Linked DNA regions of Paraneptunicella aestuarii. The protein of the gene in region 2 interacts with the protein of the main gene of each other region in a pairwise test. Links are inferred from orthologs where the notes say so. Each region holds a gene or a part of one and is shown on either strand. Other genes may lie near its edges. The genes, in order: hflK and ftsH.

Region 1 (11,258 bases), 1.2 Mb from region 2 along the record:
TGCAATTTAGGCAACTTTTCCCCAAAGAAATAATTCCATTTATCATCCACCCATTGAGCTGAATCATCCCAATATTGCAACATGGCGTCGCGGGTTACATCTGGCCAATAATGGTGACTATGACAGGCAAAATGTTGAGTGTTGGGATGACGCTTGAGAAAACCTTGATAATACTGCTTATACATACTGCGGATACTTCTTTTACTACTAATCCCATATATGGGGTTAACTAAATACAACCACCTAAGTATGAAGCATTATCCTGAAAAGCAAAAAGCACCCGGCTGGGTGCTTCTTGAAATAGTGTAAAGCTAAATTGCTAGCTTGCTTACAAAGGCTGCTGATTACTTGCCTTTAGCATCCTTCATATATTTGAAGAAATCGCTGTCTGGTTCAACAATTAAGATATCTTGCTTGCTGTTAAAGCTCTCTTTGTAAGCATCCATACTACGTAAAAAGCTGAAAAATTCAGGATCTTTCGAGTATGTTTCTGCATATATTTTTGCTGAGCCTGCGTCACCTTCACCGCGCAATTTTCTGGCGTTACGTTCAGCATCAGCCAGCATAATTGTTACACGACGATCAATATCTGCACGAAGAAATTCAGATTGTTCCTGACCTTGAGAACGGTGCTCTTTCGCTACCGCAGTACGTTCAGCTCTCATACGTTCAAAGATGGAGCTACTGACTTCAACAGGCAGGTTAATTTGCTTAACTCGCACGTCAACAATCTCGATACCCAGTTCATCCGAACTTTGTGAAGATTGCTCTAATGCTGCATCCATCAATTCAGAACGTTCGCCTGAAACGATTTGTGAAATGGTGCGAGTACCGAATTCAGTACGCAAACCGTTGTTCACTTTCTGTTTCAATAGTGCTTCAGCCAATTCTTTCACACCACCACGAGTTGCCAAATAATACTTGGCAAAATCCTTGATACGCCACTTCACATAGGAATCAACGATCAAGTCTTTCTTCTCAGAGGTAACGAAACGGTCTGGAGCATCATCCAAAGTTTGAATACGTGCATCCAAATGTTTTACCTGATCAAAAAACGGTAATTTGAAATGTAATCCAGGCCCGTAAACAATAGTTTCATTGCTCTCCGATTCACGCTTTACCTTACCAAACTGGATAACGATACCGCGTGTACCTTCCTTAACAACGAAAACCGAACTAAAGCTCAATAATCCCAATGCAATCAAGATAATTAACAGTAAATTCCTCATTGCCTAGTTCCTCCCACTATTGAAACGGTCGCCGCGGACACCATCGGATGAAGTCGTAGGTGTATTAGTGCCAGAAGTTGGACTATTACGTAGGCCTTCAATAGTGCTACGAGACTTGGCGGGAGTGCCTGTTGAGCCGGAATTCTCCATGATCTTGTCTAATGGCAAGTACATCATGTTGCCACTACCTTTACTGTCGACCATGATTTTACTGGTGTTGGAATAGACTTGTTCCAATGTTTCCAGATAGATACGACGACGAGTTACTTCAGGAGCAGCCTGGTACTGAGGTAGCAATTCCTCAAAACGAGCTACTTCACCTCGCGCTTCCAAAATCACGCGCTCTTTATAAGCTTGGGCTTCTTCTTCCATACGGCGAACCTGACCACGAGCACGTGGTTCAATTTCTCTGGCATACGCTTCCGCTTCACGAATGAAACGCTGTTCGTCTTCCTGAGCGGCGATGGCATCGTCAAATGCAGCTTTTACCTGCTCTGGCGGGCGAGCATCTTTAAAGTTCACGTCGGTGACCACTATACCCATATTGTATGGCGCAATAACGCTATCCAGTTCTTCACGAACCTGTTGTCTTACAACCTCACGACCACTAGTCAGGATGTCGTCCATCTTGGAATGACCAACCACGTAGCGTAATGCCGCATCCAAAGCCTGACGCAAACTCTTTGATGGGTCTGTGACAGAGAAAGTAAATTGGTAAGGTTCAATAACCTTATACTGAACTTCCATTTCCACACTAACCACGTTTTCGTCTTCTGTTAGCATGAAACCCGACGCTGGCAAATAGCGAATAGTTTGCACATCCACTGGCACAACAGTATCAATAAATGTGGGGCGCCATTGCAAACCAGGCTCAACCAATTTGTTGAACTGTCCAAAGCGCATCACAACGCCACGCTCAGCTTCACGTACCGTATAGAAACCGCTGATACCCCAGATCACGACCAGAATAGCGACGATCAGACCCAATCCCAGATTGCCGAAACTCAGCCCTCCAGAACCACCGCCTCCACGACGTCCACCAGAACCACCAAATTTCTTAAACACATTCTTGAGAATGTCGTCTAAGTCTGGAGGCCCTTGATCACGACCACCCTGGTTCTTCCAGGGATCTTTGTTATTGTTGTTACTCCCGGGCTCGTTCCAAGCCATCTCTTTCTCCGTCAATTAATTATTTAACATTGCTTAGTGCTTATGCACCAAATACGAAGTCAGATCACCGTCAACGCGCTTAATCAGGCGTTGCCAGTCTTTGGCTGGCATTCTGACATCCACCAGCCAATCACCATCTTCGGCATATTCTTCCGAAGCGATACAATTCAAACCAAATAATGCACCGCGAAGTTTACCCTGTTGTGGCGGAATGCGTAATTGATATTGCACCATGTTATCCGCCAAACACTCAGTGAGGGCATTAAATAATAAATCAATACCTCGACCTTGCTGCGCCGAAACCCAGATTCTTTCCGGCTTACCGTCTTCATTCCTATCAATGCGGGCTTCAATTCCTTCCAGTCGGTCGATTTTGTTACAAATCACTAATTGGGGTACTTCACCAGCCCCAATTTCTTCAAGAACTTCGTTAACCTGATCGATATTTTCGCGAAACTTCTCGTCCGAATAATCCACCACATGTAGCAACAAGTCGGCAGATTGGGTTTCTTGCAATGTTGCTTTAAACGCTGCCACCAGGTCATGGGGCAAATGACGAATAAACCCAACAGTATCCGCAAGAATAACAGAGCCAATATCTTGCACGTCTATTTTTCTAAGTGTTGGATCTAGCGTAGCAAAGAGTTGGTCGGCTGCATAAACACCGGCAGAAGTTATCGTGTTGAATAGAGTCGATTTACCAGCGTTGGTGTAACCCACCAATGACACTGTTGGTATTTCATTGCGTACTCTGGCTCTACGCCCTTGTTCACGTTGCTTCTCAACTTTTTCTAAACGACGCTGAATGCTTTTGATACGCTCACGCAATAAACGACGATCGGTTTCAAGCTGGGTTTCCCCGGGGCCTCTCAGACCAATCCCGCCTTTTTGGCGCTCAAGGTGAGTCCAACCACGAACCAGACGTGTGGAAATATGTCGTAACTGCGCTAACTCAACCTGTAGTTTACCTTCGTGGGTTCTGGCTCGTTGTGCAAAAATATCAAGAATAAGCGTGGTTCTATCCAACACTCGACATTTGCAAATTGTTTCCAGATTACGTTCTTGCGAGGGACTTAAGGCATGGTTAAAAATAACGACATCCGCTGAAGACGCCCTTACTGCATTGGCAATTTCCTCTGCCTTACCACTACCTACAAAGTACTTCGCATTAGGAGTGCGGCGCGTCCCCGTTACAACCTCAACGGTATTCACGCCAGCAGAAGACACTAACATTTGCAGTTCTTGCAAGTCTTCCCTGGATGTTTCATCTGAAAAATTAATATGAACCAGAACGGCCTGTTCACCAGCTTCATAACGGTCAAACAAGCATGGAATCCTCAGTAAACATTAGGTTTAGGCGTTGTCCCCATCATCGTTGTTGCTAATAGCCATGGGTATCGCTCTGGCTGGCACAACTGTGGAAATCGCGTGTTTGTAAACCATCTGACTCACTGTATTTTTGAGCAGAATAACAAACTGATCAAATGACTCAATTTGTCCCTGCAATTTAATACCGTTGACCAGATAAATCGACACGGGAATACGCTCTTTACGAAGAGCATTTAAAAAAGGATCTTGGAGTGATTGTCCCTTTGCCATCATGTGCCTCTTTTTGATCTTCTAGTTATTTAGTTATTGTTTTTATTACTGCTTTATGAGATTCAAGCCAGTATACAGTATTTAAAATCCCTGTATAGAGTGAAGACTGACCCCATTTAGGACTTGGTACAATTTAATACAACATTTACATTATCAGTATTAAAAGTATCAAGCCAAGTGACGTCTTTCCAGCCTCGTAACCAGGTTATCTGCCGCTTGGCTAACTGCCGTGTTGCAGCAACCGCTTTATCTTTCATTTCTTGCAAGTTTAGCTCACCCGTCAAGTATTGCCACATTTGCCTGTAACCAACGCAACGCATTGATGGTAAATCTAAATTTAAATCTCCACGAGCAAGCAATTTAGCAACTTCAGCTTCGAACCCAGCCGCCAGCATTTGTTCAAAACGCTGTTCAATTAACTGGTGTAACACGGCTCTGTCCTGCGGCGCGATTGCAAACTGAGTAAAGTGGTAAGGAGCCGGGTCACAATTATCTCGCATTAAATCGCTCATCGCTTTACCACTCAAACGATACACTTCTATCGCTCGCATTAATCGCTGAGGATCATTAGGATGAATGCGCTGTGCCGATTCCGGATCCACAATTTGCAATTGCTTATGCAAGCTTTCCCATCCATGTAGCTCAGCTTCTTTTTCAATCTGTTTACGAATATCGGCATCAGATGCCGGTAATTGAGCAATTCCATCAATTAATGACTTGAAGTACAACATCGTACCTCCTACCAATAACGGAATTCGCCCTTTTGCGGTAATGTCCGCCATTTCCCGCAATGCGTCTCGACGAAATTCGGCAACAGAATAACTTTCCGCCGGATCCAGAATGTTGATCAAACGATGTGGAGCTTCAACCAACTCTTCAGCCGTTGGCTTGGCGGTTCCAATATCCATATCTCGGTATATCAACGCTGAATCAACACTGATAATTTCACAAGGAAGCACCTTGGTAAGGGCAATCGCCAATGCGGTTTTGCCCGAAGCTGTAGGCCCCATAATGCTGATTGCGGGAGGTAATGAGGTGTTAGTCATTGATATCTTTTAACGAGTTATTGAACCGAAGGCTCTTTAGTTAAATTTAAGTGTTGAGCTACCCAGTCGGCAACTGGCACTTCCATCAGCAAGCCATTCAGGGAATTATCTTCTTTACCTAATATGAGCGCAAACCGTTGCCATAAGGACATTGCCAGAACATCATCATACACTTTGCTTTCAGCAATCATGACCGTTGCAAATGCCAGTATAGGATTAGTTTGTAGCTGCTCATGTTGCAACAGTTCAGGCAAATACATCGCCCAATTAACCTGACGATAACCAGCAGGTACTTTGCGCAAGACTAAACGTTTATCAACCGGAATAAGCTCAATAGACAATTCACTCAACGCCCTGCGTTTTTCATCCAGGTTTTCTTTAATTGACTTGTCCATTGGCAGAGAAATCGGCATCAGTAACGGTTGTGATACTGGCACTTGCTGCCGCCACGAAGTGATTAGCTCCTTACGCTCCAAAGCCACCAGCGAGATCAGATAAAAAGACGCCTGCTTTTTTAGCAATAAATGACTGGGCTCAACAAATACACATTCTGCCAATTTATCACTAACAGCATGATGACTAACGCTAACACCAGCAGCTTCCGCAGAAAAAGATGGCGCAGCTGTAGACATCAAATTTTGATAATTATTCGAAGCCGTTCTCTGCTGCGCTGACCCAATATTTCTACTGCCAACCATATTTCTTCGTTCACCAAAAGGCGGCCTTCCCGTCCCCATAGCACCCGATGAATAGGCTGACGAAGGTGAATGCTCACTTACCCCATGTGTAATTCGATCCGAAGTATTGTTCGGTGCTTGAGACACATCATGCGTTAAAGGCTTGATATATTGGTGCGACGGCTCATTGGATGACAATTGAGTATATTGCACCGGATTGAGCTGATGCACTTGAGGTGCTTGAAGCTCGTGTGAATCTTGCGGTTCTTGCGACTTTTGTGATGTTGAGGAACCCCAAACAGGTTCAGAATTGAAAGCTTGCTCTTGCTCAAACCCCCGTTGCATCTGCTGTTGCAATGCATCGTTTACGGTCTTGTAGATAAAATCATGTACCAAACGAGCTTGATGAAAACGCACTTCCTGTTTGGTTGGATGTACATTCACATCCAACATGGATGCGGGCATCTGCAAATACACTACATAAGCTGGATAACTGTCGGATGGAATTAACCCTTCGTAAGCCTGACGAATAGCATGAGCAATCAGCTTATCCTTCATCATCCGCCCATTAATATAAACGTATTGCTGATCATTCTGCGCTCTTTCACCGCCAACACCCGCTAGCCAGCCATGAAACTGAATAGCCTGATACTCGCTGGCAAACTCAATCGCCGTATCTTGAAAGGCTTTGCCGCATATTTGCGCTACACGCTTTAACTTCGCCGCTTCGTTTTTCGCAGCCGCAAACTGGCGCACAATCTTATCGTTGTGTCTCAGCACAAAATGTACGTCAAAATGGCTTAAAACTGCGCGTTTGAACAGCTCATCAATATGGGTAAACTCGGTCTTTTCTGTGCGCAGGAACTTACGACGTGCTGGCGTATTGAAAAACAAATCCTGCACATCAACACTGGTTCCATTAGGGTGAGCAGCGGGTGTAATCGCCACTTCCATATCGCGGCCTTCACATTGAGCTTGCCATGCTTCTTCTTGTGCTGCGGGTTTGGAGGTTAAGGTTAATCGTGATACCGAGCTAATACTGGCTAACGCTTCGCCACGAAACCCCAAACTGACAATATTTTCCAGATCTTCCAGAGTGTGGATCTTACTGGTGGCATGACGACTTAAAGCGAGCCCCAATTCATCTTTTTCTATTCCAGCGCCGTTATCGCGGATCAAGACTCGCTTATGGCCGCCTTTAACAATATCGACCTCAATACGGGTCGCGCCTGAATCCAGACTGTTTTCCAATAACTCTTTAACAACCGAGGCAGGGCGTTCAACCACTTCACCCGCAGCGATTTGGTTTGCCAATCGCGCAGGCAATATTTTAATGCTCAAGAATTCTCTCTTCTCTATTCATTCGGGTTATTGGGCAACAATAATGGCTATCTGCTAGAAACTAACTACTCGGAATAGTTAGCACCTGACCAATTCTAACCATGTCAGAACTCAAATTATTAGCTCTTTTCAAACTAGTCACAGACACATTGTAGCGCTGTGCTAACAGAGACAAAGACTCACCACTCTCAACCCGATGAGTTCGCTTACGATTGTCATGACGTTGATTGGCCCAAAGCGTGCCATCAGGTGGTGTATCTTTAAAATGTGTTTTAATACCGGTAAAAATGGCATTAGCCAATTTCTCCCGGTATTTACTCCAATTTAGATTCTTCTCTTCTTCGGGATTAGAAATAAACCCGGTTTCAACTAATACCGAAGGGATATCTGGCGCAGTTAATACAGCTAAACTTGCCGCTTGAGGTGATTTCTTATGCATCTTGGTGACTTGTCTTAATTCTCGAATCAAGCTTCGGCTTACCTGATAACTGGTTGTTAAAGAGTGATCCATCGACATATCCAACAATGCCTGCGTTAAGTAACGCTCAGCTGCCGTGTCCTGAATAATTTCAGCCGCACCACCGAGCAATTCGGAATGCTGTTCGCTTTTCTCCATCCAGCGACCTAATTCGGAGTTAGCACGATTGGCAGACAACACCCAAACGGAAGCCCCGCTAGGTTGCGGAGTAGTAAAGGCATCAGCATGGATAGACACCAGAAGATCAGCCTTGAACGCTCTTGCTTGGGCAGGTCGCTTATTTAATCCAACATAATAGTCGCCGGTTCGAGTTAATTTCGCTGTCATCCCCTTTTCAGCATCAATCAGCTCCTGCAATTTCCTGGCAATGCTGAGCGTGATGTTCTTCTCGTAACTACCGGCACTACCAATAGAACCGGGGTCTTCACCGCCATGTCCGGCATCAATGGCAATCACAATATCGCGATTATGGTTGTTCGACTGCTGATCTTTGACAATCGCCTGGGATTGCTCCAAATCCATCAAATCAATAACCAGTCGATTACCATAGGGAGCCGTTGGCGGTAAGGCAAAAACTTGAGCTTTAACGGCTTTATTAAGATCCAGAACAAATCGGGTTGAATGCTTTTCTTTGGGATTACTGGTACGAACTTTATGCAGCAACTTACTATCGTGAGACAAGGAATTGAGATCGACACCATTCTTGGTTGCGTCGAGATCAATAACCAATCGCTGAGGATTACTTAAGGTAAAATAGCTGTACTCGGGTTTGTTCTTTAAATCAAACACCACTCGAGTATTACTGGGAGAAGGCCAAACACGAATGCTATCGACAGAGTTCGTAGTCTGGCTAACAGCAAAAAAGGGAAATGCTGTGAATATCAGCAATAACCATACTGCGAAATTGAACCTTCCTAAATTGAATCTTATGACACTCATTGTTCTTGTAATAGTCGTATCACTGAATCGCCAGTTGCCGTTAACCCTTTGACCACAATATTACGTCCTTGTTCAGTAAACTCAATGCAAATCTCAATATCAGGCGGAGGCAGCATACCTGTGCCTTTGCTCGGCCACTCAATTAAGTTGATGGTGTTATCTGCGGTGTAATCACGAATACCGATAAATTCCAATTCTTCCGGATCGGCTAATCGATACAAATCGAAATGGTTAATCAACCAGTTTCCGACCTCATAAGGTTCCACCAGGGTATACGTCGGGCTTTTCACTCGCCCTTCATAGCCTAATGCCTGAATAAAACCTCGTGAAAACGTGGTTTTACCCGCACCTAGATCACCAAGCAGATGTATATTCAAACCGCTACGAATCTGTTCACTACTTTGCTGGCAACAGCGAGCAACAGATTGAGCAAATAATTCGGTTTCCTGTTCCGAAGACAATGCAACCTGACTTTGCACTTTACACTTCTCTATTCTGGATTAATTAATTTTCGTAAATATGGAAATAAATCGCTGGCAAGCATACCACGTTCTCCATGTTCCTTGCTGGCTAAATCACCGGCATAACTGTGCAGGCACATACCGTACACGGCAGTAAGGCGCAACCCCATGCCTTGAGCCAATAACGCACCCAATACACCACTGAGTACATCGCCCATGCCGGCGGTTGCCATGCCCGGGTTGCCGTTTTTACAAACCCACAGGTTGCCTTGAGAAGCCACAACACTACCTGAACCTTTCAATAAAGCGACACAGTCAAAACGGTTCGCCAGTTCTCGCACGTTATGATAGCGATTGTTCTCTATCTCATTCACCGATGTTTTTAAAATACGTGCGGCTTCAGCAGGATGAGGTGTCACAATTGCCATGTGCTTGGGCATCACCAATTTGGGATCCTGTGAAAACAAATTCAAGGCGTCAGCATCCATCACAAGATGCTTGTGCTTTTCCAAAGCATGGTTCAATACCACTTTTAATTTATCGATTGCCCAAGCGTCTTTGCCTAATCCGGGGCCAATAACGATTGCAGTACACCAATTCAACGCTTCAACAAGTTGTTCTTCTTCATGCTCCAGCATCAGTTCAGGGCGACCATTTGACACCATGGCAACATTATCCGGATGACAAAAAACCTTCACCAACCCTGCGCCACATCGAAGTGCAGCCTCGCCGGTTAGTCGAATAGAGCCGGGCATCCCCTGGTTTCCGCCGATACACAACAATTTCCCATAGCTTCCCTTATGACTGTAGATATCACGCTTGGGAATAGGACGAAGTTGACGAAAATCGAATACTCTACCGATGGAATCCGCCAAGCGCTGGAACTCATTACCGACACCCAAATCATGAAAATGCAGCTTTCCAGTACATTGCTTACCGATACCCGTTACCAGACCAGACTTAATACCCACGAACGTCACAGTGTGTTCCGCTTCCATCGCCACACCGCATACAGAGCCAGTGTCAGCATGTAAACCCGAGGGAATATCAATACTTAAAATGGGGATCTGGGCGTTGTTGGTTTTCTGGATGACATCACTTAATGGCGATTGCACTTCGCCGCTAATGCCAGTACCCAACAAGCCATCAACGCAGAGATCAAAGACAGCAAAGTTCAGATCCTGCCAGTTACGTACAGTCTCTCCTGTCGCCAGCCACTTCTCTCTAGCTGTTTTAGCATCATCAGAAAGCCGCTCAATATCCGCAAACTCACATAAGGTAACGTGTAGCCCCTGAGTCAACGCCAAGCGCGCGACGACATAGGCATCGCCACCATTATTACCTTTACCAGCCAACACCAAAACCGTCTTTGCATCTGCATATTGTTCACGCAAAACATTAAACACCGCCTGTCCAGCTCGCTCCATCAGGGTATACATAGTCACCCCGGCTTGCTTTGCCGCCACAGGCTCAACCTTGCGTACTTGCTCAGCCTTGTAGATTTTGTGTGTTAAACTCTCCTGCGGAAAAATGTTTACATAGGTTTTCAATGTCCAACCTCCCAATGCCGGATCTCGAAGAACTTACAGCCAATATCAAGAAATGGGGAAAAGAACTTGGTTTTCAACAAGTTGGTATCTCCGATATTGATTTGGATCAGCACAAAGATGCCCTGATGCGCTGGTTGGAAAAAGGATACCACGGGACTATGAATTTTATGAGTGCTCATGGTGAAAAGCGTTACAAACCAGAGGCATTGGTTCCCGGTACATTGCGAGTCATTAGCGTTCGCATGGATTACCTGCCACCCAACGCTCAATTTGCCAAGACACTGAAAAACAAAAATAAAGCCTACATCAGTCGCTATGCTCATGGCCGTGATTACCACAAAGTGTTACGTCAACGATTGAAACAACTCGGACAAAAAATCCAGCAAGTCTTACCCAATACAGAATATAGACCATTCGTTGATTCCGCACCGGTTCTAGAACACGCGGTTGCCGAAAAGGCAGGAACCGGATGGACTGGTAAGCACTCACTGACGATTAATCGTGAAGCTGGCTCATGGTTTTTTCTGGGTGAACTTTTCATCAATTTACCGCTTCCCATTGATAAGCCTGTAGAAGAAGAATGTGGCTCCTGCGTTGCCTGCATGAAAATATGCCCAACACAAGCCATCGTTGAACCTTATGTTGTCGACGCCAGACGCTGCATTTCTTATCTCACCATTGAGCTGGATGACGCCATTCCTGAAGATCTACGTCCATTAATGGGAAATCGAATTTATGGTTGCGATGACTGTCAGTTAATTTGCCCTT
Region 2 (11,237 bases):
GGAAGTTATACAGCGTTACGAAGGGAAAGAAAGCCTGAAATCCTATTTGGAAAAGGCTCAAGCCTATGCCCACCTGAATGACCCACAAGCCGCCATTAAATCCCTCAACCAAGCAAACAAACTTGCCCCGGGAAACACCGAAGTAGCGTTTGTTTCAGCTTTGGTTTTCGTGCTGTTGAATGAGCCGGATTTTGCAATCCCCAAAGCCGAAGAAGCGCTCACTGGCGGCATTGGAGAAATATGGTTTGAGCTGCCCTGGTTTGACAACTTATGCCAAAACCAGGGCTATCAGCAGTTATTCTCTCGTCCCCTGACCTGTTTTAAAAGCTAGATGCTAGGGCGTATGTTTAGGGGGCTCAGGTTCTGGAATGATGATCGAAGGATCCTGTGATCTCACTTTTATTGTCTTTCCATCTGCGTCTTTCGCTTCAGCAACCATTTCAAAATTTAATTGCACAAACTGGAAACGACGCAACTTATCTTCATTCCCCTGATCAATAATAACGGTGAGCTTTTTACCATGTTCACCGACCGAACTGTGAACCAATTCTTTGAATAGTAATTGGTCTTTCTTGCTACCGATTGGGATCAGCTCATCACAAAACGTAAAATCAGATCCCTTCGCCATTACATAAATGGACTGCACACCTTGCTTACTGGTAAACGTAACCTCACTGGACGGTGTAAATATCCAGGGATCATCAATACTTGGGGTCACGTAGGTTCTTGCTTCGTTATAATGCTTGGAAGCCTCAGGATCGCCTGAATTCCCATCATCCACATTACTATTCATCTCTTCAGTGTTCATGGTGTCAGCCTCATTCTATTTGAAGTACATAAAAATGACCCATTAATGACGCTATGTAAACAATCAGGGAAGATATATTGACTCAAGACTAGCTTTTGTACTGTTTTTTTCTCGCCCTGCGAGAGCGGAAGACCATATAAATCGAATGAATGACTAATCCCCAACATGCAATAGCAACAACTGCACATGGAATAGCGATTTGTGGTATCTGTGCATGGAATCCTCCAACCGCAAAAATAGCACTAATAACCCCAATAATCGCTTCCAGCGCAAACGCTTCAATATTTAAAGGATACTGATTCATAAACTTTCTCACGTACCAACTCCAGAACTGCAACACAAAGATAGAGCCTTGACCTACTCATACTGCAAATAAGTCGAATCAATGCAAAATAATCAAGCTAAAGCAGATTGCCAGAATATCACTCGTCATTTCCTCAATACCCAGATAAAGCGCGTATTGAAATCGTTATTTTTCTCGAGAAAGCTTAAATTTAAAAACATCAGGTATGGTGATAGATTATGCTGAAGTGGCTATCAGTGAGAAAATCACTCAAATAGCATTACCGACTCGAATACGCACAGCCGAGACAGTTTTTTCTATCCGCCTTTATTCGGCTTCGGGAGCTCGTTTGATTTTCTTGGCATGAGACGGGGCTGATGCAGGCTTACCAAGTAACTTAAGAGCCTCATAATAAACCTGAGCGACCGTTGACGGCACACCATCTTCCTTACACATTTTTCGGAATAGCTTATCCGCTTTGTCTTTATGTTTTGAAGCTTCAAGATGCTTTCTTCGCATTAACTGATAAAACGCATCATGAACCAGAGATGCCCTAAGATTGTGTTCTGTATCAACTACAGGGCCAGAAGTGCCATCCCAGGCATAGCCACTTTTTACGGTCAAATTACCTTGCTTATCCAACGCAATAAATTGCGTATCAATATTCTCTTTGGGCTTAATTGACGTTGCGATCTTATAATCTTTCGCCAACTGATACTTATACCCTGACATATATTCTATAAATGCTTCTGACATAATGATTTTCCATTTATTAACGTGAAACCCAGAGCGATAGACAGCACGTCAGAAAAGTCACACTACAAGCATTTCAGAAGCGCATAACCGTTTATCGATTAGCGTACAAAGACAGTTAGAAACGATAATGTTCCATTGGCAATTGTACTAATGCTCAAAACCGGGAGAGACCATCAAGCCTGAGAAGTTAAAATGGTAAAAGAATAGCACAATGAATTTAGTGCGCTGAATCAAAGAAAGTTGAAGATTGATTTTTCAGAAGAAAGTAACGATCCAAGACTGATCCGAGAAAGAAAAAATGAACTGATTTGAATAGAATAATTTGGTGCGGAAAGCGGGACTTGAACCCGCACGGCCTAAGCCACCACCCCCTCAAGATGGCGTGTCTACCAATTCCACCACTTCCGCGTAGACTATTTGAGCTTGTTGATAACAAGTAGCTCACACTTGTTTAAATTCTACTAATAAGCTTTGAGGAGCTTAGTTGCTACCGTTATCGTCGGCAGGTTTCTCTTCTTGAGCTACTTCCTGAGACGCTTCAGGTGCCTTAGGTTCAACTGTTTCAACAGGAACATCGTTGCTACCTGGAGCAATAGTTACAGATGGAACATCTGCATCAGCCGGAGTCATTTTCACAGCTGGATCACTTAGGTTTTGCCACTCGTCAACGTTCTTTTCAACATTACCAGACATGCTACCCAATGCCAGGTTAATAATGAAGAATAACGTTGCCAAAATAGCAGTGGAGCGTGTCAGGAAGTTTCCTGAACCGGTTGAACCAAATACAGTATTTGAGCCACCAGCCCCGAAAGAAGCGCCCATGTCAGCACCTTTACCTTGCTGGATCAACACCAAGCCGATCAACATCAAAGCAACAATCAAATCGATCACTAAAAGAATTTCGTACATTATTTATCTCTACTTATTCTGCCGCTTGGCATATGGCGACAAAGTCATCCAATTTCAAGCTCGCTCCGCCAATCAAGCCACCATCAATATCTGGCTGGGCAAATAATAGCTCGGCATTATCAGCCTTAACACTGCCACCATACAAAATGGTTAAGTTGGCAGCAACCGAGGCATCTTTTTCAGCGATATAAGACCGCACAAATTGATGTACCTCTTGCGCTTGTTCTGGTGTCGCTGTTCTACCTGTACCTATAGCCCAAATTGGCTCGTAAGCTAAAACTGTCTCGGCTAATCTTGCAACACCTATCAAAGCAATAACAGGCTCCAGTTGCGATTGAATAAAATCGAACAACTGACCTGAATCGCGAACCTGTTCTGATTCGCCAAAACACAGTACAGGGGTCAAACCTGCAGCAAGTGCCTGTTGTACTTTCTGCGCGACAACATCGTTGTCTTCGCTATTGTCTGCACGTCTTTCAGAATGACCAACAATAACATATTGGCAACCCACTTCCTTAAGCATAGAACCCGACACTTCACCTGTGTGAGCTCCAGAGTCGTGCAAACTCAAATTCTGGGCGCCCAGTTTGAAACCCTTTGCTTCAAATGCGCCAAGATAAGGAAAAGGAGGACATACAACTACTTCAACACCATTGAAAGCCAGCTTTGACAAACCGTCCTGCATGGTTTTGACAAGCGCCTGATCACCATTCTGTTTCCAGTTTCCGGCAACCATTTTTTGTCGCATTGTATTCATTTATCCACCTGAGTTTATTCAAGCTATTAGCAATAACTGTATATTTAACCGTCTTTGCCAGCCGTAAACACCCTTCAAAAAAGCGGGCGAGATATTAACGGACGCCGACAAAAGTTACAAGTTTTTTGACATAAATCAGCCCGTAATTTATGTCAAACTGGAAACTTATTTGCAACTGAGTATGACACTCATCCAAAACGTATAAAAAGCGTTCAAACAAACACTATTTGAACGCAACATTACACAGCAGCTTCAACGGCCTGTGCAATGTGCTCCGCCCAATGATTCGCATCATTTTCATGTTGCGCTTCCACCATGACTCGAATGACGGGTTCTGTTCCACTCTTTCTCAATAATACTCGTCCATTATTTGCCAAACCTTTTTCGGCATCAGCGACAGAGGCTTTTACCTTATCGTTCGCTAATGGGTCTAAACCTGATGCAAAGCGCACATTGATTAATCGTTGTGGGAACTTCTCCATACCCATGCGTAATTCAGCGAGAGTCAAGCCTGAATGCAACATGGCAGCAATCACCTGCAACCCTGAAACAATACCATCGCCCGTAGAGGACTGAGCCAAATTCAAAATATGACCAGAGCTTTCTCCACCAATACTCCAGCCTTTCTGCTGTAGTAGTTCCATCACGTAACGGTCGCCAACTTTACTGCGAGCAAAAGGAACACTGAGTTTTTTCAGCGCTTTTTCCAGCCCCATATTACTCATTTGAGTGCCAACAACCCCGCCTTGTAAACGACCGGATTTCAGCGCATCGCGGGCAATGATATAAACAATTTCGTCACCATCGACAACATTACCCAGATGATCGACCATCATGATGCGATCACCATCACCATCCAACGCAAAACCAAGGTCGGCTTTTTCATCAAGAACACGTTGCGTTACCGCTTCCATCGCGGTAGCACCCACTTTGTCATTGATATTCAAACCATCAGGTTTTGTTCCAATTTCAATGACATCAGCGCCCAGTTCCCGCAAAACATTAGGAGCAATGTGGTAAGTTGCGCCATGCGCACAATCAACCACAATCTTTAACCCGGTTAGCGATAATTCAGACGGAAAATTACCTTTACAGAATTCAATATAACGACCAGCAGCATCCTGCACACGAGAAGCTTTACCCAGTTTGTTTGAGTCAACGCACACCATTGGCTTCGCCATTTGAGCTTCTATCGCCAGCTCAATATCATCGTCCAGTTTAAAGCCGTCAGAAGAGAAGAATTTAATACCGTTATCGTAATAAGGATTGTGTGAAGCACTAATCACAATACCAGCTTCGGAGCGAAAGGTTTTGGTTAGATAAGCAATAGCAGGTGTCGGCATTGGCCCCAATAAGCCAATATCAATTCCGGCAGCTGAAAGTCCAGCTTCCAGAGCCGATTCCAACATATACCCAGAGATACGAGTGTCTTTCCCCACCAGCACCTTATTCGTTCCTCGCCCGGCTAGCACTTTACCTGCAGCCCAACCGAGTTTGGTCACAAATTCAGGATTAATCAGGTTTTCGCCAACTTTGCCACGAATACCATCTGTTCCAAAATACTGTCTTTTAGTCATTATTCTTGTTCATTCCCAATTGTCTTTTTGCGATAGACTTCTTACATCATCAATGTTAAGTCCAATCGCAGAACAAATAGTTAACGCTACTTAGGACGTGTTGACCTAAATAAGTGTGCTTAACTGCAAGTCAGCCACAGAAATTTATCGCAGACTCGCCGTGAATCAATCCATTGAGGCTCCACAGCCGCTTCGCCGATTCATTAAGTGAAAAGCAGGGCTGAGGGTCTGCTCAAAACTTTCTGTTGCTGACTGATAGTTTGGAACAGCTATTTAGCGTTGTGTAATACTCAATAGTTTTAACGCGTCCACGGTTTCTTTCACATCATGAACTCTCAAAATCGCCGCGCCCTGTTGTGCCGCTAAAACCGCAGCAACTACGCTGGGTACTAGGCGCTCATTAACGTCTCGCCCTAATAAAGCTCCAAACATGGATTTTCTTGAAACGCCAACCAAAACAGGAGCTCTCAGATCATGAAACCTGGAGATGCCAGCCAGCAAATCACAGTTATGCTGTAAGGTTTTGCCAAAACCAAACCCTGGATCGATGATTAAACGATCTTTACTGATCCCGGAATCAATACATGCCTGCATTCGCTGTTGCAAGAAGGCCTTTACATCCTGAATCACATTTTCATACTCAGGAGACAACTGCATTGTTCGAGGCTGACCCTGCATGTGCATCAGGCAAATTGCAGCATCAGTTTCAGCCGCCACTTGTAATGCTCCTTCTAATTGCAGAGCACAAACATCATTAATCAGGTCAGCTCCCGCAACTACGGCTTCACGCATAACAACAGCTTTACTGGTGTCAATTGAAAGAACAACATCAAACCGTGTGCTAAGGGCTTCAATTATGGGGATGACTCGTTGTAACTCAAGCGCTTCCGGGACATCCTCTGCGCCGGGACGAGTTGACTCACCACCAATATCAAGAATGGTAGCGCCATCCTTTACCATTTGTTCTGCTTGCGCTAATGCAGCATCCATATGATTAAACTTGCCACCATCAGAAAAAGAGTCAGGGGTAACATTTAAAATCCCCATAACCTGTGGCGAATTTAATGACAGGGTTTTATTTCTAAATTTCATTTCTCACAACAGATAAAAACGAAAAAAACGCCTCTCAATAGAGGCGTTTTTAGCATAAACATTATTTCAACGAACTAGTGTGGCAGATCGCCTGGTTTACCAAGGTCAGGATCCTTGCCTCGTGATTTTTCTTCCTCATCGACTTTTTCTTCTGATTTAACATCAGATGCGGTCGCGCCACCAGTCGGCTTGCTATCATCGCTATTTGACTCTTGCCAGTCAGCAGGAGGACGGACGTCTCTGCGCTCCATCAAGTCATCAATCTGCTTCGCATCAATGGTTTCATATTTCATCAACGCATCTTTCATGGCATGCAAAATATCCATATTCTCTTTCAGAATGCCAACGGCACGCTCATAGTTGCGATCAATCACTGACTTAATCTCGGCATCAATAGCACGGGCAGTATCGTCAGACATATGCTTCGCTTTGGCAACGCTACGACCAAGGAACACTTCGCCCTCTTCTTCCGCGTACAGCATAGGCCCCATTTTGCTCGACAAGCCCCACTGAGTTACCATTTTACGAGCGATATCAGTAGCGCGCTCAATATCGTTAGATGCCCCTGTTGTAACCTTGTCATCACCATAAATGATCTGTTCAGCGATACGACCACCAAACAAGCTGGAAATCATACTCTCTAAATGTCGTTTACTGTGACTGACACGATCCTGTTCAGGCAAATACATAGTCACACCTAAAGCGCGTCCACGAGGAATAATCGAAACCTTATAGACAGGATCATGTTCAGGCACCAATCGTCCCACAATAGCGTGACCCGCTTCGTGATACGCCGTCATGGTCTTTTCTTCTTCAGACATCACCATGGAACGTCGTTCAGTACCCATCAGGATCTTGTCTTTGGCTTTATCAAATTCTTCCATTGCAACCAGACGCTTATTGGCTCTGGCAGCAAACAATGCCGCTTCGTTCACCAGGTTAGCCAAATCAGCGCCTGAGAAACCAGGAGTACCACGTGCAATAACCGATGCTTCAACATTGTCAGCAATAGGCACTTTACGCATATGTACTTTTAAGATTTGTTCACGACCACGAATATCAGGTAAGCCAACGACAACCTGACGGTCAAAACGACCCGGACGCAACAATGCAGGATCCAGTACATCAGGACGGTTAGTGGCGGCAATAACGATGATACCTTCATGCCCTTCAAAACCATCCATCTCAACCAACATCTGGTTCAAGGTTTGCTCACGCTCGTCATGTCCACCACCTAAGCCAGCACCGCGTTGGCGACCTACAGCGTCAATCTCGTCGATAAAGATAATACAAGGTGCCGATTTCTTGGCTTGTTCAAACATGTCACGGACACGAGATGCACCAACACCCACGAACATCTCAACGAAATCAGAACCAGAAATAGTAAAGAAAGGTACTTTGGCTTCACCAGCAATGGCTTTTGCCAATAAGGTTTTACCTGTACCTGGAGGGCCAACCATCAAAACACCTGTTGGAATTTTACCGCCCAGTTTCTGGAACTTGGTTGGATCACGCAGGAAGTCTACCAGTTCAGTCACTTCTTCTTTTGCTTCATCACAACCTGCAACGTCAGCAAACGTGGTCTTAATTTGGTCTTCACCTAACAAACGAGCTTTACTTTTACCAAAAGACATCGCTCCTCGGCCGCCGCCGCCCTGCATTTGTCGCATGAAGAAAATCCATACGCCAATCAATAACAGCATTGGGAACCAGGAAATGAAAATAGAAGTAATCAGAGATGTTTCTTCAGGCGGTTCACCAAACACTCTTACGTTATGTTGAATCAAGTCATTCAACAAATACTCATCGTAAGACGTCGGCAAATAAGTAGTGAAGCTTTCACCAGTCCGTTTAAGCCCTTTGATTTCTCGGCCTTCAATGTGTACTTCGCGCACAAGATCCTGACGAACGTCCTGAATAAACTGGGTATAATCAGTCTGTTTTCTAGAGCCGTCATTAGGCGCGAAACTCTGAAATACTGACATCAAAACAACAGCAATGACGAGCCAGAGAATCAAATTTTTTGCCATGTCACTCAATTTACAAAACCTCAATCTATCTAAAATTTAGCAATCAGTAGTAGCTATTCTTGCTTTTGGTCAAGCCTACTACAGTTTCCAGCCAGTCGCCACCAAATAGACTTCTCGCGAACGAGCTCTGGATGAGTCAGGTTTACGGGTTTTCACCACCTGAAACCTTTGTTTTAATGCTTTGAAATACTCCTCGAATCCAGCTCCTTGAAAAACTTTAGCAACAAAACTGCCATTCGGCTTCAATACTTCGTTACACATATCCAAAGCCAACTCAACCAAATACATTGCACGGGACTGGTCAACGGAATCGTTACCACTCATATTGGGTGCCATATCGGACATCACAACATCAACATTCCGACCACCGATTCTATCCAGCAAAGCATCCAATACTGCTTCCTCTCTAAAATCACCTTCAAGAAAGTCAACACCTGCGATGGAATCCATGGGTAATATGTCGCAAGCAATCACTTGCCCCTTGTCACCCACCACATCCACAGCATATTGTGACCATCCACCCGGCGCTGCGCCAAGGTCAACCACGCACATGCCCGGCTTAATCAACTTATCTTTTTGTTGGATCTCATCCAACTTGAAAACGGCTCGGGAACGAAGCCCTTGCTTCTGAGCCATTTGCACATATTTGTCGTCAAAGTGCTCCTTCAACCACCGTTTACTACTACCAGAATGTTTTTTCTTGGTCATATTACTGCAATTACAATGGGAATAGCACAGAGATGGCGCTAGAATAACGCTTTTCAAGCTATTCAAACATGATTTCTTTGTAAATGAAATTAACTAACAAACAAAAGCAATATTTAAAAGGGCTGGCGCATGCGCTGAAACCCGTAGTACTCGTGGGCGGCAATGGTCTGACTGAAAACGTGTTGACCGAAATCGACAACGCATTATCACATCACGAACTCATCAAGGTGAAAGTTCCCTCTGAAGACAGAGAAGAGAAAAAGGCCTTGATGGATGCAATTGTCCAGCAATCTGGCGCTGAAAAGCTACAGGTTATTGGACATATGCTGGTGATCTATCGCCAAAGCGATGAGCCCAAAATCGAGTTACCGAAAAAGTAACTCATAAAAAACGGCGTCTTGTCACAAGACGCCGTTTTCATTATTGCTTCAATAAATTAAATATATTCCACTTGCGTGATTTCAAACTCTACTGCACCAGAAGGGGTTTGAATGGTCACTACGTCGTCCACTTCTTTCCCAATTAATCCTCTGGCAATGGGAGAATTCACTGAAATCCGGTTGTTTTTGATATCAGCTTCATCATCACCCACAATTTTGTAGGTTGTTTCTTCGTCGGTATCAACATTCAACAATGTGACCGTCACACCAAAAATCACTTTTCCGGTGTTTTGCATTTTAGTCACATCGATGATCTGAGCATTACTCAACTTCGCTTCGATATCCTGAATGCGTCCTTCACAAAAGCCCTGCTGTTCTCGAGCTGCATGGTATTCAGCATTCTCTTTTAAATCACCATGTTCACGAGCTTCCGCGATAGCTTTGATAATCGCGGGCCTTTTTACCGATTTTAACTCATTCAACTCGGCACGGAGCTTTTCAGCTCCCTCTGCCGTCATTGGTATTTTATTCATTAATTCAATCTCTTATGTAATTCCTGCACAGAATTGACTGATTTACGATCGTCTGTTGCATGAGCATTTACAGCCGCAAAAGCACCATTCATTGTGGTTGAATAAGACACTTTTCCAAGCAATGCTTCGCGACGGATATACACCGAATCCGTGATAGCCTTTCGCCCTTCGGTAGTATTAATGATGTAGCAGTATTCACCATTTTTAATGGCATCAACAATATTCGGACGACCTTCCGACACCTTGTTGACCACACCACATGCAACATTTGAATCATTCAATACTTTTGCTGTACCTTTTGTCGCTTCCAGTTTAAAGCCTTTTTGCAACATGGAGCGGCCAAGTTCAACAGCGCGCGCTTTGTCTTTTTCACGGAGTGACAATAGTACCTTACCTTTTGAAGGTACAGGTTCACCAATGCCCAGGCTGGCTTTTGCATAAGCTTCAACAAACGTTTCACCAACCCCCATAACCTCACCCGTTGAACGCATTTCTGGCCCAACTAATGGATCAACACCGTGGAATTTGGCAAAGGGTATCACAACCTCTTTCACAGAGTAATATGGTGGGATAATTTCCTTATCAACATTTTGTTCAGGTAACGTCTGTCCCACCATCGCTCTAGCAGCGACTTTAGCTAACGGACGACCAGTAGCTTTTGATACAAAAGGCACAGTACGGGCGGCGCGAGGATTAACCTCGATTAAATACACTTCACCATCTTTAACCGCAAACTGAGTATTCATCAAACCGATAACACCCAATTCCAGTGCCATATCCTTCACCTGCTCACGCATAGTATTGAGGATATCTTCTGGTAAGCTATGAGTGGGTAGAGAACACGCTGAGTCACCTGAGTGAACGCCCGCCTGCTCGATATGCTCCATAATGCCGCCAATAACAACATTTTCACCGTCACAAACTGCATCAACGTCAACTTCAATAGCATCATCAAGGAAGCGATCCAGCAATACTGGCGCTTCATTAGACACACTTACGGCTTCGGTCAGGTAGCGTTTCAGGTCTTTCATGTCGTACACAATTTCCATGGCACGACCACCTAAAACATAGGACGGGCGAACAACCAGAGGGAAACCAATCTGTTCCGCTTCCTGCAACGCCTCATCCCAACTACTAACAGTCGCATTTGCAGGCTGTTTTAGGCCCAGCTTATGCACCATTTGCTGGAAACGTTTTCTGTCTTCAGCACGATCGATAGCATCTGGCGACGTACCAATAATTGGCACACCATTTTCTTCCAATGCTCGTGCTAACTTAAGAGGGGTTTGACCGCCGTATTGAACGATAACGCCTTTAGGCTTCTCAACTCGTACAATTTCCAACACATCTTCTAATGTGACAGGCTCAAAGTACAAGCGATCTGAGGTGTCATAATCGGTAGAA

What was found.
Region 1: the proteins of ftsH (region 2) and hflK interact in binary tests that used the Escherichia coli proteins (3 or more experiments, as listed by UniProt). The link is inferred for Paraneptunicella aestuarii from one-to-one orthologs.

The regions. Positions count from the first base shown.
Region 1 is NZ_CP074570.1:206,860-218,117, reverse strand. Bases 317-3,274 are described here. They hold hflK (FtsH protease activity modulator HflK), read right to left. Parts: upstream 2,400-3,274; coding sequence 1,233-2,399; downstream 317-1,232. Other genes in these bases: hflX (ribosome rescue GTPase HflX), read right to left, coding at 2,433-3,274; hflC (protease modulator HflC), read right to left, coding at 345-1,229. Outside these bases: KIH87_RS00940 (aminotransferase class V-fold PLP-dependent enzyme), read right to left, coding at 1-185; more of hflX, read right to left, coding at 3,275-3,725; RNA chaperone Hfq, read right to left, coding at 3,753-3,998; tRNA (adenosine(37)-N6)-dimethylallyltransferase MiaA, read right to left, coding at 4,115-5,044; DNA mismatch repair endonuclease MutL, read right to left, coding at 5,062-7,062; KIH87_RS00905 (N-acetylmuramoyl-L-alanine amidase), read right to left, coding at 7,124-8,479; tRNA (adenosine(37)-N6)-threonylcarbamoyltransferase complex ATPase subunit type 1 TsaE, read right to left, coding at 8,476-8,958; KIH87_RS00895 (NAD(P)H-hydrate dehydratase), read right to left, coding at 8,970-10,490; tRNA epoxyqueuosine(34) reductase QueG, read left to right, coding at 10,490-11,258.
Region 2 is NZ_CP074570.1:1,394,103-1,405,339, reverse strand. What follows is about bases 5,740-8,676. They hold ftsH (ATP-dependent zinc metalloprotease FtsH), read right to left. Parts: upstream 8,222-8,676; coding sequence 6,257-8,221; downstream 5,740-6,256. Other genes in these bases: rlmE (23S rRNA (uridine(2552)-2'-O)-methyltransferase RlmE), read right to left, coding at 8,291-8,676; folP (dihydropteroate synthase), read right to left, coding at 5,740-6,182. In the rest of the region: KIH87_RS05955 (serine/threonine-protein kinase), read left to right, coding at 1-331; KIH87_RS05950 (hypothetical protein), read right to left, coding at 335-808; KIH87_RS05945 (hypothetical protein), read right to left, coding at 897-1,112; KIH87_RS05940 (DUF1353 domain-containing protein), read right to left, coding at 1,419-1,847; preprotein translocase subunit SecG, read right to left, coding at 2,328-2,759; tpiA (triose-phosphate isomerase), read right to left, coding at 2,770-3,513; glmM (phosphoglucosamine mutase), read right to left, coding at 3,753-5,090; more of folP, read right to left, coding at 5,364-5,739; more of rlmE, read right to left, coding at 8,677-8,920; ribosome assembly RNA-binding protein YhbY, read left to right, coding at 9,004-9,300; transcription elongation factor GreA, read right to left, coding at 9,357-9,833; carB (carbamoyl-phosphate synthase large subunit), read right to left, coding at 9,833-11,237. UniProt on the Escherichia coli protein: Acts as a processive, ATP-dependent zinc metallopeptidase for both cytoplasmic and membrane proteins. Plays a role in the quality control of integral membrane proteins.